DNA from 4 places in the Azospirillum sp. FG154 genome. Region 4 is predicted to be linked to each of the others. Evidence: riboswitches for the same ligand, from Rfam matches in the RefSeq annotation. Region 4 holds a riboswitch; each other region holds the start of a gene.
What was found. Region 4 has a riboswitch for cobalamin ahead of ACODS4_RS21380 (CbtB domain-containing protein). Riboswitches for the same ligand answer to the same signal wherever they lie in the genome.
Positions count from the first base shown of each region.

Region 1: linked by a shared signal. The riboswitch ahead of ACODS4_RS20170 (ABC transporter substrate-binding protein) and the one ahead of ACODS4_RS21380 (CbtB domain-containing protein) in region 4 are both predicted to bind cobalamin.
Region 2: linked by a shared signal. The riboswitch ahead of ACODS4_RS21765 (energy-coupling factor ABC transporter permease) and the one ahead of ACODS4_RS21380 (CbtB domain-containing protein) in region 4 are both predicted to bind cobalamin.
Region 3: linked by a shared signal. The riboswitch ahead of ACODS4_RS20805 (energy-coupling factor ABC transporter permease) and the one ahead of ACODS4_RS21380 (CbtB domain-containing protein) in region 4 are both predicted to bind cobalamin.

Region 1 is NZ_JBMDKF010000019.1:117,775-122,327, forward strand. Features, by position in the region: gene ACODS4_RS20155 (NUDIX hydrolase) at 1-759, shown strand, start outside; gene ACODS4_RS20160 (prepilin peptidase) at 749-1,426, shown strand; gene ACODS4_RS20165 (response regulator) at 1,540-2,190, shown strand; cobalamin riboswitch at 2,249-2,480, shown strand; gene ACODS4_RS20170 (ABC transporter substrate-binding protein) at 2,700-3,752, shown strand; gene ACODS4_RS20175 (FecCD family ABC transporter permease) at 3,752-4,553, shown strand, end outside.
Region 2 is NZ_JBMDKF010000023.1:36,062-40,614, reverse strand. Features, by position in the region: gene ACODS4_RS21775 (mannitol dehydrogenase family protein) at 1-519, shown strand, start outside; gene ACODS4_RS21770 (UxaA family hydrolase) at 535-2,055, shown strand; cobalamin riboswitch at 2,132-2,340, shown strand; gene ACODS4_RS21765 (energy-coupling factor ABC transporter permease) at 2,481-3,137, shown strand; gene ACODS4_RS21760 (hypothetical protein) at 3,197-3,727, opposite strand; gene ACODS4_RS21755 (LysR substrate-binding domain-containing protein) at 3,812-4,553, opposite strand, start outside.
Region 3 is NZ_JBMDKF010000021.1:3,493-8,045, forward strand. Features, by position in the region: gene ACODS4_RS20795 (response regulator) at 1-633, shown strand, start outside; gene ACODS4_RS20800 (sensor histidine kinase) at 630-1,991, shown strand; gene ACODS4_RS20805 (energy-coupling factor ABC transporter permease) at 2,113-2,769, opposite strand; cobalamin riboswitch at 2,914-3,135, opposite strand; gene ACODS4_RS20810 (DUF2946 domain-containing protein) at 3,297-3,728, shown strand; gene ACODS4_RS20815 (DUF2244 domain-containing protein) at 3,802-4,380, shown strand; gene ACODS4_RS20820 (TonB-dependent hemoglobin/transferrin/lactoferrin family receptor) at 4,436-4,553, shown strand, end outside.
Region 4 is NZ_JBMDKF010000022.1:61,114-65,666, reverse strand. Features, by position in the region: gene cobN (cobaltochelatase subunit CobN) at 1-254, opposite strand, end outside; gene cobW (cobalamin biosynthesis protein CobW) at 577-1,626, opposite strand; gene ACODS4_RS21385 (CbtA family protein) at 1,639-2,436, opposite strand; gene ACODS4_RS21380 (CbtB domain-containing protein) at 2,446-2,625, opposite strand; cobalamin riboswitch at 2,667-2,900, opposite strand; gene ACODS4_RS21375 (ABC transporter ATP-binding protein) at 3,390-4,157, shown strand; gene ACODS4_RS21370 (ABC transporter ATP-binding protein) at 4,150-4,553, shown strand, end outside.

The DNA.
Region 1 (4,553 bases), on a different contig from region 4:
CCGCACGAACTGTTCGGCGGGCCGCGTTCGGTCGTGGTCGGCTATCTGGCTCTGGTGCGCGACGCTCCGTTGGCGGGCGCGGCGGCGGAATGGCGCGCGTTGTACGAGCATTTCCCGTGGGAGGATTGGCGCGACCAGCGCCCGGCCCTGCTGGACAGCGTCATCATCCCGGCGTTGCGCGGCTGGATCGCGGCGGCGGGCGACGACGAGGCGCGCGCCCGGCGTGGGGAACGCGCGCAGCTCGCCTTCGGTCTGGATGGGGCCGATTGGGACATGGAGCGGGTTCTCGAACGGTATGAGATACTGTACGAGGCCGGTTTGGTCGTCGAATCCTTTCGCGACCGCGATTTGGCGGCAAGGATGGCCGAGGCTCCGCCGCCCGGCGGCGTCCTGCCGCGCGCGCTGGGCCGTCCGATGGCGCGCGACGGGCGGCGCGTCCTCGCCTCCGCGCTGGAGCGGCTGCGCGGCAAGCTGAAATACCGCCCCATCGTGTTTGAATTGCTGCCGCCCACCTTCACCCTGCACCAGCTTCAACAGGTGGTCGAAGCCCTGTCGGGCGAACGGGTGCACAAGCAGAATTTCCGCCGCCTGATGATTTCCGGCGGTCTGGTCGAACCGACCGGCAGCTTTGAAAGCCAGACCGGCGGACGCCCCGCCGAACTCCATCGCTTCCGCCGTCAAGCCATCCACGAACGGACCAGCGCCGGGGCGATCCCCTCCGCCGACCCGTCCGCGCCGCCCGCGTCCAATGGCCGCTGACCTTCCGTTTTTCGGCATGGCGTCGCTCTGCGCTCTCGCCGCTCTGCCGGTCGGGCGGGTGATCGGCGCGATGGCCGAGGCGCTGCCTGATCGCCCTTGGCCGGAGGATGAAGGCTGGCGCGGACGTCCGCGCCCATGGGCGACGGCGGGCGCGGCGGCGGTGGCGGCGATCACGGCGCTGGCGTTGCCCTGGTCCCTGCTGCCGGTTGGCTGCCTGTTCGGGTGGGCCTTGCTGCTGGCGTCCCTGGTGGACGCGCGGCGGCGCTTGCTGCCCGATGTCGTCTTGCTGCCCTTGATTCCCTTCGGCTTGACGGTGACGGCGTGGGAAGCTCCGGCGGGCGGTTTGACCGACGCGCTGACCAACCACACGGCGGCGGCGGCGCTTGGCTACGCCCTGTTCGCCGGTCTGGCGGCGGGCTATCGCCGTTTGCGCGGGCGCGATGGGTTGGGGCTGGGCGACGCGAAACTGTTGGCCGTCGCGGGGGCTTGGCTTGGGATGGAAGGGCTGCCGAACGTCGTTCTGCTGGCGGCGCTCAGCGCGCTGGGGGTGACGGTCGCCCTGGCGGCGGCGCGGCGGGACCGCCTTTCCGGCGGCGCGTCAATCGCGTTTGGCCCCTATCTGGCGGCGGCGCTGTGGCTGCTATGGTTGGCCGACGGCGGCGCTTAAGCGCTGCAACTTTTCTTTTTGGTGGGAAAGCTTGCCGCGCGGCGTTGGGCGCAGTTGTCAACGCGCGCCGGGGGGCCGATACTGGTCGTTATGGTTTTCACATCGGATTGTCCATGTCTCACCGCATTCTGATCGCCGACGACCACCCGCTGATGCGCACCGCCTTGGCCCAAACCATTGGGCAGGCGATGGCCGGGGCCGAGATTCTGGAAGTCTCGCGGTTCGACCAGATCAAGCCGGTGCTGGAAACCGGCGAGGGGGTGGACATCATCCTGCTCGACCTGCACATGCCGGGGATGAGTGGGCTGATCGGCTTGATGATGCTGCGCTCCGAACATCCGGCGATTCCGGTGATCGTGGTCTCGGCGTCGGAAGATCCGGTGACGATCCAGCGTTCGATTGATTACGGCGCCTCAGGCTTCGTGCCGAAATCCGCCCCCAACACCCAGATCGTCGAGGCGATCAACGCGGTGTTGGACGGCGAATTGTGGTTGCCGGAACTCCACGGCGCGCACGACGCCGAGGCCCCCGACCCGGCCCAGCGCGCGGCGACCCTGACCCCGCAACAGCTTCGCGTGCTGGCGGGCATCGCCGAGGGCAAGTTGAACAAGCAAATCGCCTATGAGATGAACGTCGCCGAAACCACGGTGAAGGCCCACGTCACCACGATCCTGCGCAAACTGAACGTGCTGACCCGCACCCAGGCCGCCGTTCTGGCCAGCCAACTGGCCCTGGCCCCCGCCCCGCCGCCGCCGGTGGAGTGAGGCGGCGCGGTCGCGCCGATCCGCGACTGATAATGATTGACCACCCGTCTGTTATATTATAACGTCCGCGCTCGACGGTTCCCCTCTGGGGATCAAAAGGGAACACGGTGACGCGTCCGCGCGGAATCCGTGGCTGCCCCCGCAACTGTCAGCGGATCGCCAAAGGTCCTTGTGACGCCTTGCCCCCAAGGCCGTCATGCCACTGCGCGCCGGTTCCCCCGGCCTGTGGGAAGGCAGACCGAACGCCATGATCCGTGAGCCAGGAGACCTGCCGTCGTCGTTGAAATCCCATGCCGGGCGGGGTTGCCCGGGGCAGGAGTCCTCATGATGACGCCGCGCGCGCTCTTTGCGCGCCGATCTTTCCGCTGTCGCCGCCGCCCATCCAACGACCGGCCCATCCGCCGGAGCTGTTGAGGCGTCGCGCCGTCGCGCGCTTTTCCCCCGTTTGATTCACCATCCTTGCGCGTCGTCGCGCGGGATCGTCCCGCATTTTGCGTTCCAGGATCATCATGACCATCGCCATGTCCGTTTCCCGCTGGCGCCGCGCGGCGTCGCTTTGCGCCGTCGGCGCGCTCGCCGCTTTGTTCGGTCTGTCCAGCCCGGCGGTCGCCGCCGAGGCCACCCATTATCCGTTGACCCTTCAGAATTGCGGCGTGCCGATCCGCTTTGACCAGGCCCCCAAGCGCGCCGTGTCCATCGGCCAGAGCAGCACGGAAATTCTGCTGTCGCTGGGGTTGGCCGACCGGATCGTCGGCACAGCCGTTTGGGTCGGCCCGGTGCTGAAGCCCTTTGAAGCCGCCAACAGCAAGATCAAGCGTTTGGCCGACAACGACCCCAGCTTTGAGGCGGTGGTCGGCCAAGCGCCGGATCTGGTGACGGCGCAATTTGAATGGCACGTCGGCCCGAACGGGTCGGTCGGCAAGCGCGAGCAGTTCGCGGGCTTGGGCGTCCCAACCTATCTGTCGCCGTCCGATTGCGTGGAAAAGGACAATTCCGGCAGCGGCGACGGGGTGCGCAAGCGGATGTTCACCATGGATCTGGTCTATCAGGAGATCCGCGAACTGGCCCAAATCTTCGACGTCAACGACCGGGGCGAGGCGCTGGTCGCGCAACTGCGCCAACGCGAGGCCGCCGCCGTCGCCGCCGTGGCGGGCAAGGCCAAGGACGTTCCCGTCGTCTTCTGGTTTTCCAGCAAGGACGTGAAAGGCGACGCCTTCGTCGCCGGGCGGAACGGCGCCCCGGCCTACATCCTGTCCACGCTGGGCGCCCGCAACGTCATCGCCACCAACGAGGAATGGCCGTTGATCGGTTGGGAGGGCATCGCCGCCGCGAATCCGACGGTCATCGTCATCGCCACGATGGACCGCCGCCGCTACGCCGCCGACGATCCGGCGGTGAAGCGCGCCTTCCTGACCAGCGATCCGGTCGCCAGCACGCTGGAGGCCGTGCGGCAAAACCGCGTCGTCCTGATGGACGCGCAGTCGATGAATCCCACCATCCGCACCATCGACGGCATCGAGGCGTTGGCCGCCGGCATCGCGTCCTTCGGGATGGCGCGGTGATGGGAAAGCCGGTCGCCGTCGCCCTTCTGGCCTTGGCGGCGCTGGGTTTCGCCATCGCGCTCGCCGCGTCGATTGGCGAGATGACCATCCCGCTGGAGATCATCGTCAAAACGGTGGGCAACCGCCTGTTCGGAACCGCCTTTCCGCTCAACCGCATTCAAGAGGGGGTGGTCTGGGACTACCGGCTCAGCCGCGCGCTGGTCGCCGCCTGTTGCGGCGGGGCGTTGGCGGTGTCGGGCGTCATCCTGCAAGCGCTGCTGCGCAACCCGCTAGCGGAACCCTATGTGTTGGGGATTTCCGCCGGGGCGTCCACCGGCGCGGTTCTGGTGATGATCGCCGGGATCGGCGGTGGGGCGCTGTCGCTGTCGGGCGGCGCCTTTCTCGGCGCGGTCGCCGCCATCGCGCTGGTCGGGTTGCTGGCGATGGGAAGCGGCGGCGGGTCGGACCGCGTGCTGCTGGCCGGGGTGGCGGGGTCGCAACTGTTCAACGCCATGACCTCCTACATCGTCACCACCTCGGCCAACGCCGAACAGGCGCGCGGGGTGCTGTTCTGGCTGCTTGGCAATCTGGGCGGCGCGCGGTGGCCCGATGTGGGGTTGGCCGCGCCGGTCGCGCTGGGCGGTTTCGTCGTGGCGATGCTGCACGCCCGCGCGCTCGACGCCTTCGCCTTTGGCGCCGACGCGGCGGCGTCCCTGGGCGTGCCGGTGCGCCGCGTCCGGCTGGTTCTGTTCGCGTTGACGGCGGCGATGACCGCCGCCATGGTCGGCATCGTCGGCTCCATCGGCTTCGTCGGGCTGGTCA
Region 2 (4,553 bases), on a different contig from region 4:
GACCGCATCGTGTCGGAGCCGTTGCGCCCGGTCGGCGCGGTGGCCGAACCCTACGCCCTGTGGGCCATCGAACGGCAAGACGGGTTGATCCTGCCCTGCGTCCACCCGGCGATCCAACTGGTGGACGAACTGGCCCCGGTGGAGCGGTTGAAGCTGCATCTTCTCAACCTCGGCCACACCTGGTTGGCCGACGGCTGGCTGAGAGAGGGGCGCGCGCCGGAAGAAACCGTGTTCCAGGCGATGAACGTCCCGGCCATCCGCGACGATTTGGAAGCGCTGTGGCGGGAGGAGGTGTTGCCGGTCTTCGCCGCGCTGGGCCAGGGGTCGGAAGCCGAAACCTACCGCGACAGCGTGCGCGACCGCTTTCTCAACCCGTTCCTGGATCACCGTCTGGCCGACATCGCGCAAAACCACGCCGACAAGCTTCAACGCCGTCTGGCCCCGGTGGTGGCGCTGGCCGCCGATTTGACCCTGTCCATCCCGCAGGCGCGTTTGCGCGCCGCCTTGACCTGTCTCTAAAAGGACGCCGAACCGATGACCGCGCCCGCTCTCATCCTGCTGAACCCCGCCGATTCCGTCGCCGTCGCCACCCGCGAGATTGCGGCGGGAACGCCCGTGCAGGTCGGCGACTTCACCGGCGTGGCGCGCGACGCCATCCCCAGCGGCCACAAGATCGCGCTGCGGGCGCTCGGTGTTGGCGCGCCGGTGCTGAAATACGGGCAGGTCATCGGCAGCGTGACGCAGCCGATCGAGGCGGGCGCGCATGTCCACGTCCACAATCTGGGCATGGGCGACGCCCGGCTGGACGAGGCTGTGGGCGGCGCCTACCAACCGACGACGGTGACGGAGGACGCGAGTTTTCAAGGGATCGTCCGCTCTTCCGGCAAGGTCGGCACGCGCAATTACATCGGCGTCATCGCCAGCGTGAATTGCTCCGCCACCGTCTGCCGCTACATCGCCGAGGCGTTCAAGGGCGACGCGCTGGCCGACTTCCCGAACGTTGACGGCGTCGTCGCCATCACCCACGGCAGCGGTTGCGGCATGAGCGGCAGCGGCGAGGGGCTGGCGATCCTGCGCCGCACCCTGCGCGGCTACGCCGACCACCCGAACTTTGCCGGGATCCTGCTGATCGGGCTGGGCTGCGAGGTCAACCAACTCGCCCCGTTGGCCGACAGCCTCGCCCCGCGCGCCGAGGGACTGCTCGCCCGTTTGACCATCCAGGACGAAGGCGGCACCCGCGAAACGGTGGAGCGTGGGATTGCGCTGATTAAGGCCATGCTGCCCGTCGCCAACGCCGTCACCCGCCAGACGGTCCCGGCGCGTCATCTGACGGTCGGGCTGCAATGCGGCGGTTCCGACGGCTATTCCGGCATCACCGCCAACCCGGCCTTGGGCGCGGCGGTCGATCTGCTGGTGCGGCAGGGCGGCACCGCCATCCTGTCGGAAACGCCGGAGATTTACGGGGCCGAGCATCTGCTGACCGCGCGGGCGGCCAGCCCGGCCATCGCCGACAAGTTGCTGGGACAAATCCGTTGGTGGGAGGAGTACACCCGGATGCACAAGGGCGACATGAACAACAACCCGTCCCCCGGCAACAAGGCGGGCGGCATCACCACCATTCTGGAAAAATCGCTGGGCGCGGTCGCCAAGGCGGGCGGAACCGGGTTGATGGGCGTGGTCGATTACGCCGAACCAGCGGCGCCGCGTGGTTTGGTCTTCATGGACACGCCGGGTTACGACCCGGTGTCGGCGACTGGGCAGGTGGCGGGCGGGGCGACGTTGATCTGCTTCACCACCGGGCGCGGATCGACCTATGGCTGCAAGCCGACGCCCTCGCTGAAGCTCGCCACCAACAGCGCGCTGTTCCGCCGTATGAGCATGGACATGGATTTCAACGCCGGAATCATCCTGGACGACGGCGTCAGCGTCGCCGAAGCCGGGGCGGCGCTGTTCCAACTGATGCTCGACACCGCGTCCGGCGCGCCCACCCGCAGCGAGGCGCACGGCATGGGCGACAACGAGTTTGTGCCCTGGCAGTTGGGCGCGGTTATGTGAGGCGATTGGCGTCGTCACGCGCAACGCGGCGGGGCGCCCCACGCGCGAAAAGACTTGGATTGAGAGAGACCGCCGGGCTACCCTTCTGCCCGGTGGTGCGCGGCGTTCCAGCGACGGCCGCGTGAAAAGGGAATCCGGTGCGGTCCAACAGGGCCAAATCCGGGGCTGCCCCCGCAACTGTAAGCGGTGAGCATTGGGTCACGACGCCACTGGCCATCCAGCCGGGAAGGCGACCCAATGCGTGACGCCGCAAGCCAGGAGACCTGCCACCGTTCCAACAACCCCAGCACGCCGTCGGTGGGACGGCGGGGAGGTGGCGATGACGTTTTTCTTATCGGGCTGAGCGTTGAGTCCGTCCGACCAAGCGCGGCTTTTGGGGCGCGACTGGTCGCATTTCCGCTTTTCACCGCTCAGGACATCCGCACATGCACATTGAACCCGGCGTCCTTGACGCCGTCAAAGTCACCGCCGCGAATAGCGCGGCGGTGGCGGCGCTGGCCGTTTACAGCCCGGCGCTGATTCGCAAGCCAGTTGAACTGGTTAAAACCGCCTTTGCGGCGCTGTTCTTTTCCATCTTCATGGAGATCTTCCATCTGCCGGTCGGCCCGTCGGAACTGCATTTTATCGGCGCGTCCGCCGTCTATTTCACCTTCGGCTTCCTGCCCACTCTGTTCGGATTCGCCATCGGCCTGCTGCTGCAAGGCGTGTTGTTCGAGCCGCAGGATCTGCTGCATCTGGGCGTCAACAGCCTGTCGCTGATCGTGCCCCTGGTCACGGTTCATGAAACCGTGGGCAAGCGCTTCTTCGCTGAGGGCGCGGCCAAGGCCACCGTCACATGGCGGCGCATCATGGCCTTCGACGCCGCTTATTATTCCGGCGTGGTCGCCATGGTCGGCTTTTGGCTGTTCCTGGGCGAAGAGGCCACACCGCTGGCCGATTGGGCGCTGTTCGCCGCCTCCTATCTGCCGCTGGTGCTGTGCGAGCCGGTCTTCACCTGGGTGGCGTTGAAGGGCGTTGATCGTTTGACCGTCGCCAGCCCGCTGCGTCGCGTCACCGCGCTGGACCGCTTGGCGCTCGCTTGACGCCAACGCGGTAGAAAATCGACCGACGGCGTCGCACGGACAAGACGTCGTCGGTTCGATCAATGCACCAACCGGGAGCCGGGATCGGCGCCAACCATCCGCCGGGATTCGGGGAAGTCGATCACCCGCCCGGTCACGGGGGCGCCGTCATGCAGCGTCGGCAGATGCAAACCGGCGCGGTCCAGCGCGTGGGCCAGAATGCACAGCGGCGCCAAAGCCATGCGGACCCCCGACATCGCCAGCCAATCCGCCAGCAAAACCCCGGCGTCGCCGTGCTGGTCCTGTTGAATCAAACGAATCATGCCGAGCAACCGGGCCTCGTCGGTTCCCAGCGCCGGGCAGGTCGGGCGGTGAACGTCCAGCGGGCGCAGCGCGGCGGCGATGGTGACGCGCATCACCGTGTCAAAGGCGACCGCCGCGTCGTTGGACAGACCCGCCGCCATCAAACCATCCTGCCAATGGGGATGCGCCTTTTCGGGATCCCGCAACGGTTCGGCCCACAGGCGCAAGGTCATCACCACCAGATTTTCCGCCGTCTTGAGTTCGGCAAGACGCTTGCGGTGGTCGGAGAAGGTGGGGGTGGTCGGCATCGACGGCTCCGGTTCGGGGTGAACACGGGGCGGAGCGTAAAACCGGGGCGCTTTATTTGCAAATGATTCTTAATAGCGACTGTGTCAGCGATATTCAGGCCGCCGCGCCAACCCCGCCTTCAGATGGCGGATGGCGGCGTGAACCTTGGGCGGGGCGTGGCGCTTTTGCGGGTAGACGGCCCAGACGGCGGTGTTGGGTGGGGTGTGCTGTGGCAGCAGATGCGCAAGCCGCCCGTCGGCGATGGGGGCCTTGACGTAATAATCGGGCAGTTGGCACAGGCCAAAGCCGCGCAGCGCGGCGTCGAGCACGGAAAAGCCGCTGTTGCAACGCCAGCGCCCGCGCGGGCGGAACAACCAATCCCGCCCGCCATCGTCGAACAGCCAATGGTCGGCGGTGCCGATCAGGCAATCATGGGCGGCCAGATCGGTCAGGTTGGCGGGCGCGCCGTGTCGGGCCAGATAGGCGGGAGACGCGCACAGATGCATGACGCGCGGCGCGAGGCGGGTGGCGACCAGACTGGAATCGCCCAACCGTCCCAACCGGATCGCCAGATCGAAGCTCTCCTGCACCAAATCCAGCGGGCGGTTGGTCAGCTCGATTTCGACGCTCAGCAGGGGATGACGCTCCATCAGGTCGTTGACCAGCGGAACGATGAATTGCTCGCCATAGGCGGTGGCGCAGGTCATGCGCAGCAACCCCTTGACCGCGCCCTCGCCGCCGCCCTGAAGATCGCCGATGGCTTGCACCGCCTCGTCACGCTCGTCGATCAGGCGTTGGCAGCGGGCGAAAAAGGTCCGCCCGCTTTCGGTCAGGCTAACCTTGCGG
Region 3 (4,553 bases), on a different contig from region 4:
GTGGCGGAGGACGCGGCGGCGGCGCGGCGCGTGCTGCGCCTGTCGGCGCCAGAGCTTGTGGTGCTGGACGTCATGATGCCGGGGGAGGACGGCCTCAGCCTGTGCCGACACCTGCGGGAGACCACCGAGCTTCCCGTCATCTTCCTGACGGCGCTGGGCGAAGCCACCGACCGGGTCATCGGGCTGGAGATGGGGGCCGACGATTATGTGACGAAGCCCTTCGAGCCCCGCGAACTGCTGGCGCGGATCAAGGCCGTGCTGCGCCGCAGCCGCAGCCTGCCCACGGAACCGGCCCGCCGACGCGGCGCCAGCCCGCGCGTGGAGTTCGACGGCTGGGTGCTGGACATGGGGCGGCGGGAGTTGACGGGCGCCGATGGCGTGGCGGTCTCGCTCAGCACGTCGGAGTTCCTCCTGCTGGAGGCGTTCGTGCGCCGTCCCGGCCTCGTGCTGTCCCGCGAGCAGCTGCTCGACCTGACCAAGGGCAGGGCCGCCGACGCCTTCGACCGCAGCATCGACAATCAGGTCAGCCGTCTCCGCCGCAAGGTGGAAAGCGACCCTCGGAATCCGGCCCTGATCAAAACGGTCTGGGGCGGCGGCTATTCCTTCGCCGCCGACGTGAGGGACCTGCCGTGACCGGCCTGCTCCGCCGCATCGTGCCGCGAACCCTGTTCACCCAGATGGTCCTGCTGCTCACGGCCGCCGTCGTGGTGGGAAAGCTGGGAAGCTGGGTCGTCTATCTGGATGAGCGCGCGTTGGCGATCCAGCAACTGCGGCTGGACGACACCATCGCCAAGACTGCGGCGACCATCCGGCTGGTCGCGGCGACGCCCCCCGCTCTGCACGACGATGTTCTGGAGGCGTCCGGCAGCGCGGAATTTCGCTTCTGGTGGGATCGCCAGGAGCTGGCCGCCTATGTCCACCAGACGGAGGAGATCCTTGCGGCGCGCGCCCGGCTCAGCGCCATGGTCGGGACGTCGTTCCGGGAGGTCCGGGTCCAGATCATGCGGCCGACCACGCCGCCATTGGATGACCTGAATGGACTGGAGCATCTGAAGTTCATGGCCTCGGTCCTGTTTCCCGACGGCCGTTGGCTGAATGCCGCGACGGTGCTGCCCCCTCGCCCAGGGGTGCCCGCCGGGTCGATGGCGCTGTCCATCTTCTCCGCCGTCGCCATGGTGGCGCTGGTCGCCTTCTTCATCTCCCGCCGGATCTCCCGTCCGCTCCGGTCGATCGGCGAGGCCGCCGAGCGGCTTGGACGCGGCGAGGCGGTGGAGCTGGACGAGAGGACGGGGCCGGTCGAGGTGCGGCGGGCGGCGACGGCCTTCAACGTCATGGGCGCCCGGTTGCGCCGGTTCGTCGATGACCGGACGCGGATGCTGGCGGCGGTCAGTCACGATCTGCGGACGCCGATCACCAACCTGCGTTTGCGGGTCGAACTGCTCGACGACGGCGAGACGAAGCAGAGAATGTTGCAGAACGTCGAGGAGCTGCGGCTGACCGCCGAAGCCATCCTGACCTTCGCCCGCGAGGAGGGCGGCGAGGAGGCGCGGGCGGTGGATCTCGTCTCGCTGGTCGAAAGCGTCTGCGACGACATGGCCGACGTCGGCGCGCCGGTTTCCTTCGACGGGACAGCGAAGCTTCCGGTGACCTGCCGTCCGGCCGCGATGCGGCGGGTCATCCGGAATCTGGTGGACAATGCCGTGGCCTATGGCGATGCGGCGGCGGTGTCGGTGGCTCCGGTCGGCGTGGAGGTCCGCGTGGTGGTCGACGACTGCGGGCCGGGCATCGCGCCGGTGGATTTGGAGCGGGTCTTCGAGCCTTTCGTACGCCTCGAACGGTCGCGGAACCGTTCCACCGGGGGCGTTGGTCTGGGCCTGTCCATCGCCCGGTCCATCGCCCGGGGACATGGGGGAGACATTTCCCTGGAGAACCGGTCAGGCGGCGGGCTGCGCGCAACCCTCACCCTGCCGGCCATTTTTTCAAAACGCTGACCGACGCGCGCTATGAGCCGCTGCTGAAAGAGCGCCGCCCCGCAACTCCATGACGGTCGTGACGGAGGTGGCCCTGCCTTCTGGTTCAGAAAGCGGGGCCACCTCAATCGCCGATCAGCGCTCAGGCCAGCGCCAAACGGTCCAGCGCGGTGACGCGGCGCAGCGGGTTGGCGGCGGTCAGGCGGTCGACGCCTTTCAGCGCCACCCAGGTGAAGACCGGCTCGCACAGGACCAGCGGCAGGTAGGAGGCGGCGAACAGCGCCCAATCGGCCAGCGGCGTCGCCTCTTCGCCCAGGAACAGCCAGAAGCCGACCATGGCGACCACGCCGGAATAATAGGCGGCGTCGAAGGCCATGATGCGCCGCCACGTCACCGTCGCCTTGGCCGCGCCCTCGGCGAAGAAACGCTTGCCCACCGTTTCGTGGACGGCGACCAGCGGCACGATCAGCGACAGGCTGTTGACGCCCAGATGCAGCAGATCCTGCGGCTCGAACAGCGCGCCTTGCAGCAGCAGGCCGATGGCGAAGCCAAACAGGGTGGGCAGGAAACCAAAGGTGAAATAGACGGCCGACGCGCCGATGAAATGCAGCTCCGACGCGCCCACCGGCAAATGGAAGATTTCCATGAAGATGGAGAAGAACAGCGCCGCGAAGGCGGTCTTGACCAGCTCGACCGGCTGGCGGACCAGAGCCGGGCTGTAGGCGGCCAGCGTGGCGAGCGCCGCGCCGTTCGCGGCGGTGACTTTGACGGCGTCGAGGACGCCGGGTTCGATGTGCATGGGCGGATGTCCTGAGCGATGAAAACGGAAATGCGGGCGGGCGCCGTCCAGACGCGCCAGACGGATTCGCCAGACGGATTCAAGGCTCAGCCCGATGGATAAAACGTCATCGCCACCTCCCGACCGTCCCACCGACGGCCTGCTGGGGTTGTTGGAACGGTGGCAGGTCTCCTGGCTCGCGGCTTTGCGCGTCGGGTCGCCTTCCCGGCTGGTTGGCCAGTGGCGTCGTGACCCGGCGCTTGCCGTTTACAGTTGCGGGGGCAGCTCCGGATTTGGCCCTGACGGGCCGCACCGGATTCCCTTTTCACGCGGCCATTCCTGAAACGCATTCCGGGAACGCCACGCACCACCGGGACGCAGCGTAGCCCTGTGGCCTTTGCCGCTCCAAGCTTTTTCCGTTCACCGCCCCGCTTTGGGAAGCACGGCGCCCCTGCGTGAAAATGCCGCTCGTGTCGGGCGTGGCGCTTGGGGTAATGTGTCGCGCTGCGTGTGACGCGCGCAGCGGTTGAGCACAGCGATGGATCGGCATGATCGGGAACCGGGACAAGACGCGACGGACGCGGCGGGTCAGCCTGTTGGCTGGCGCGGTCGCGTTGCTGTTGCAGATCGTCGCCTGGGCCTGGATGCCCGCCATGGCCGCGCCGACCAACGATTCGGACAGCGCCCGGATCGTCATTTGCACGCCCGACGGCTTCAAAACCGTGCTGCTCGATGATCGTGGCGCGCCGGTCGATCCTGACAGCGGCAAAACCGACAGCGGTCAAACCGACACGGCGATGTCCGGCGGCTCTTGCCCGCTCTGCCCGTTGATCGGCGGTTTGGCGTTGCCGCCGCCGGTCGCGCTGGTCATGCCCACCGACGCCGTGCGTCATGGGCCGGAGGCGCTGCCCGGCGACCGCATCGCCGCCGGTTGGTTCCTGTCCACCCTTCAGGCGCGCGCTCCCCCCTCCCTCGGCTGATCCCGTTCGCGACCGCGTTGGAGCCTGTCTTCCGCGCGGTCTTGCCCCGTGATTGCCCGTGTGGAGTCTCCCCATGCCCGGAATCTCTTCGATTCCTGCGGATTCGGCGTTGCCCGACGCCGATCCGCTGTTTGACGCCCTGCTCACCCCCAACGACAGCGGCACCCGCCATGGCCGCGTGATTTTCGCGGCGGTTCTGGTCGCCTACGCCGCCATCACCCTGACCGCCTGGCTGTGGCTGGGGGCGTGGCCGATGGCGGCCTATGGGCTGCTGGTCGCCGCCTTCGTCGGCTGGTCGCTGGTCGGCGATTCCCGCCGCCGTCGGATGAGCGAGCGCATCCGCGTCTGGCCCGACCGCACGCGGGTGGAGCAGATGGACGGCGCCGGTCGGCGCTCGGTCAGCGATTGGCAAACCAGTTGGCTGCGCGTCGCGGTCGAGGCGGACGGCTCCGCCGGTCCCCGCCTGACGCTGGGCAGCCATGGCCGCCGGATCAGCGTCGGCGGCTTTCTGACCGCTGACGAGCGGCTGGCGTTGGCCGCCGCGCTGAAAGCGGAATTGGCGACGGCGTCCAACCGGCTGAACGGCGTTTGGACGTCCGCTCCGGTCGCGCCCTTAGCCCACGCCGCCGCCCTGCCAGCGTCCGAACGCTGAGCGTTCCCGCGCGTTCGTTTTTCATCATTCCATTGTTTTCAAAGGATTGTCCGACGTGACTCGTCTTTCGACGCGCCTGCGCGCCTCCTGGCTCGCCATCCCCGGTTTGCTACTGTCGTCGGCGGCCCCCGCTTTCGCCCAACAGGTCGCCGCCCAAACCGGCGATTCCCACG
Region 4 (4,553 bases):
CGCAGAACCACCATCCCCGCCTTGGCGATCACCGAGTCGACGTAGAGATCGACCGACAGCGGATGGCCCAGCCGGTTCAGATTGACCAACCGCAGCGTCGGCAACCGATCACGATTCGCCCGCCACGCCGAGGCCAGCGCGGTCAGATCGCTGTCGGAAAAGGACAGCATGACCAGCGTCGCCGGAGTTTGCCCCAGATCTTCGGCCTGGGGTCCGGCGTCGAGGTCATCCTGTCGGGCGGCGAGCAGATGCATGGGCGTTGTTCAGGTCCAGGGCAAACAGGCGACGTGCCGCACTTCCTCCCCTCTCCCGCCTGCGGGAGTTACAGCGTTCACACATCTTTTCCTTGCCGCAAATAATTGAAATAAAACGAATTTCCCGTCATCCCCGCGAAGGCGGGGATCCAGAGTTTGCCAGACGAACCTTATGGATAAGCCTGGATTCCCGCCTTCGCGGGAATGACGGAGGAAAGTTCTTTTTCTTTCAATGAGTTGCCCATGCCAAAGATGTGTGAATGCCGTAGCGCCTGCGGGAGAGGGATTCTTAAGGTGGGGGAGAAAAGCCTCCCCCGCGACCCTATCCCGCGATGGCCCGTCGCACGGCGTCGTGGTCCAGGCCGGTTTCGCCGATCACCACCAGACGGCTGCGGCGCTCCTCGCCCGCTTTCCACAGGCGGTCGTAATGGGTTTGCACCCGCGCGCCGACGCCCTGGACCAGCAAGCGCATCGGCTTGCCCGGCACGTCGATGAAGCCCTTCAGCCGCAACACGCCATGCACCGCCGCGACCTCGGCCAGCGACGCCGCCAGCGCGTCGGGGTCGGGCTGCGGCGGCAGTTCCACCACGAAGCTGGTGAAGTCGTCGTGGTCGTGGCCCTCTTCCTCGTCATGGTGGCTGGGGCGGTTGGCGAGGTCGTCCTCGACCGCCGCGCCGACGCCCAGCAGGACCAGCGGATCCACCGCGCCGTGCGCCGCGCGGACCAGCTTGGCGTCGCGGTTCAGGGCGTCGCCGATCAACCCCTCCACGCGCGCCAGATCGGCGGCGTCGATCAGGTCGGTCTTGTTGACCACGATCAGATCGGCGCAGAGCAATTGATCCTCGAACACCTCCTCGACCGGGGTTTCGTGATCGACCGTGCCGGAGGCTTCGCGTTGGGCGGCCAGAACCGCCGGATCGGGGGCGAAGCGCCCTTCCGCCGCCGCCGCCGCGTCCACCACGGCGATCACGCCATCGACCGTCACCCGGCTTTTGATCGCGGGCCAGTGGAAGGCCTGGACCAGCGGCTTGGGCAGAGCCAGACCGCTGGTTTCGATGATGATGTGCTCCGGCGGGTTCGGGCGGGCCAGCAGCTTTTCAATCGCCGGGACGAAATCATCGGCGACGGTGCAGCACAGACAGCCGTTCGCCAGTTCGATGACGTCGTCGTCGGTGCAGGTCGGGTTGCCGCAGGCGCGCAGGATGTCGCCGTCGATGCCGACGTCGCCGAACTCGTTGATGATGAGCGCCAGACGCCGCCCGTCGGCCCGCTCCAGCAGGCCACGGATCAGCGTGGTTTTTCCGGCCCCGAGAAAGCCGGTGATGACGGTGGCGGGCGTCTTGCCGACCACCGCTTTGTTTTGTGCGGACATGCGCCTTCGCCCTTAAAAATCATCGTCGGAATCGTTGGAGCCGATGACGCGGCTCATCATCATGCCGGAAACGCTGCCGAGAACCGCCCAGAACAGCGCCGCCGTTCCCAGCGACAAGGTGACGAAACGCGCCGCCAATTCCGGCGGAACCGCGCCAGCGGCTGATTCCGCGTGGGGGGCGCCGACCAGATGCGGCAGGGCCGCCAGCAGGACGCCGCCAGCCAGAATGACCGGGTTGCGCGAAAACGCCACCGCCAGCAAACCGCCCGCCGCGCAGATCGCCGTCGCGAACCACCAGAGTTGCCGCGCTTCCAGATCAGCGCCCGCCATGCCCGGCAATTCGGGCGGCAAACCATAGGCCGGAGCCAGGGAAAAGGCGATGAAACCGCCCAAACCCCACAACAAGCCACGGCGCGCGTCCACCCGCTCGCCGATCAGCAGCATGACGCCGCCGATCAACAGGGCGTAGCCGACGCCCGCCAGCAAATTGGACGCCACGGTGGTCCACAGCCGTTGAAAGGCTTCTTCGGCGGTGGTCGGCACGCCTTCGCCAATTTCGCGAACCGGGGCGGCGGCGTGGTGATGCGCGTGGTCTGAGGACGCGGGCGCCAACGCCGCCATGGCGGCCTGAGCCACCGGGCCGACCATCGCGGGGGCGGGGGCGGCGGCCACGGGCGGAGTCACCACCTCGTATTTTTCAGCCTCAAGGATCAGCGGGACGGTCGTCACCTGCTGAACGACGGAAGCGGCCGTGCCGGAAAGCACGCCCGCGACCAAGGCGGCTGTAAACAGCCGCCGGAACAATTCCATGATCCTGGCTTAGTGGCAGGGGAACGCGAAAGAGTGACGGGCGTCGTGCGCCGCGTCGTGGATCTGCTGCGGCTGGGCGAAGCCGACGCCGTACAGCAGGAAGCTGCCCAACAGCATGGCGGCGAAGGCCGCGACGGCGGTGCGGGCGGAGGTTCCGGCGGTGGCGCGAAGCGAACGGCTGGTCATCATGGCATATCCTTCTGTCCCGCCACACCCGGCGGGGTTGGAATGAACGTCATCGTCCGGCGGCAGGTTTCCTGGCTCGCGGGTCGTCGCTCCTTGGTCTTCGGCCTTCCCAGCCCGTTTTAAGGCCAGTGGCGTAGCGAAGAGGAACTCGCCGCACACAGTTGCGGGGGCAGCCACGGCGTAAGGTTCTGGGGCAACCCGGAACCCGCACCGTATTCCCTATTATCCCGGCCATTCCGCAAGCGGCGTGGCCCGGCACCGTCGGTTTCTCACCATCGCAGCCGTTCGTCCGATTTGCAAGCCGCATCGACCCAGGGCAATCGGGTGAAGGCTTGAAATTCCTTCATTGGGAAATTCGTCATCCCCGCGAAGGCGGGGATCCAGAGTTCGCAGAGAGAATCTGACCGAAAAGCCTGGATCCCCGCCTTCGCGGGGATGACGGAAAATCCTCTATACAGGTTTATAACCCTTCACCCGATTGCCCTGCGCTTCGACCATACGGAAACGTCCGTCATCCTGACGGTGTTGGTGACGAACGCTTCGCGTGGTGTCATGTTGGTTGGACAGAGTGTCCGAGATTCTGACGCTTTCCTAAGTGCGCCGCTTTCACGACCGAAACGGCCAGCCCTTGGGACGCAAAGGGATTCGGGCGCTTTGCGATCATGGCCGCCGGTTGGCACGCTTCATGCTTACCAACAACGGCAAACGTCCCACCGGAGAAGCGGCCGGGAACCACGAGGACGACAGGGGAGGGGATTGCACAGCCGATGACCGACGACATCATCCTGGAAGCGCGCGGCCTGACGAAAGAGTTCAAGGGCTTCGTCGCGGTGAAAGAGGTGAACCTCCAGGTTCGCCGGGGCGCCATCCACGCGCTGATCGGGCCGAACGGAGCGGGCAAGAGCACGGTGTTCAACCTGCTCACCAAGTTCCTGACGCCGACCCGTGGGCAAATTCTCTACAAGGGCCGGGACATCACCGGCGCCAAACCGGCGGACATCGCGTTGATGGGGCTGGTGCGCTCCTTCCAGATCTCGGCGGTCTTCCCGCATCTGAGCGTGCTGGAGAATGTCCGCGTCGCCCTGCAACGCCCGCTCGGCACCAGTTTTCATTTCTGGAAATCGGAATCGACCCTGCACGACCTGCACCAGCGGGCGCTGGAACTGATCGAGGACGTCAATCTGTCGCCGTGGGCCTATCATCTGGCCGCTGAACTGCCCTATGGCCGCAAGCGCGCGCTGGAAATCGCCACCACCCTGGCGCTCGATCCCGAAGTGATGCTGCTGGACGAACCGCTGGCCGGCATGGGGCATGAGGACATCGAGGGAACCGCCGCGCTCATCAAACGGGTGGCGGCCAGCCGCACCGTGCTGATGGTGGAGCACAATCTGTCGGTCGTCGCCCATCTGTCGGACACCATCACCGTCCTGCGGCGCGGCGAAATCCTCGCCGAAGGTCCATACGACGTCGTATCGCGCAACGCCCAGGTCATGGAAGCCTATATGGGCACGGGTGGGGGAGCAGGGCATGCCTGACGGTTCGATCACCAAGACAGCCATGCTGGAAATCAACGATCTGCACGGCTTTTACGGCGAAAGCCACGTCCTGCACGGCGTCAGCCTGGAGGTTCGTCAGGGCGAGGTCGTGACCCTGTTGGGCCGCAACGGGGCGGGCAAGACGTCCACCATGCGCTCGATCATGGGCATCATCGGGCGGCGCACCGGCTCCATCCGCTTCCAGGGGAGCGAACTGATCGGCATGGCCCAGCACAAGATCCCGCGTCTGGGCATCGGTTACGTCCCGGAAGAGCGCGGCATCTTCTCCAGCCTCAGCGTCGATGAAAACCTGACCCTGCCGCCGGTCATCAAGGAAGGCGGCATGACGGTGGAGCAGATTTACGATCTGTTCCCCAATCTGAAAGGGCGTGGAAC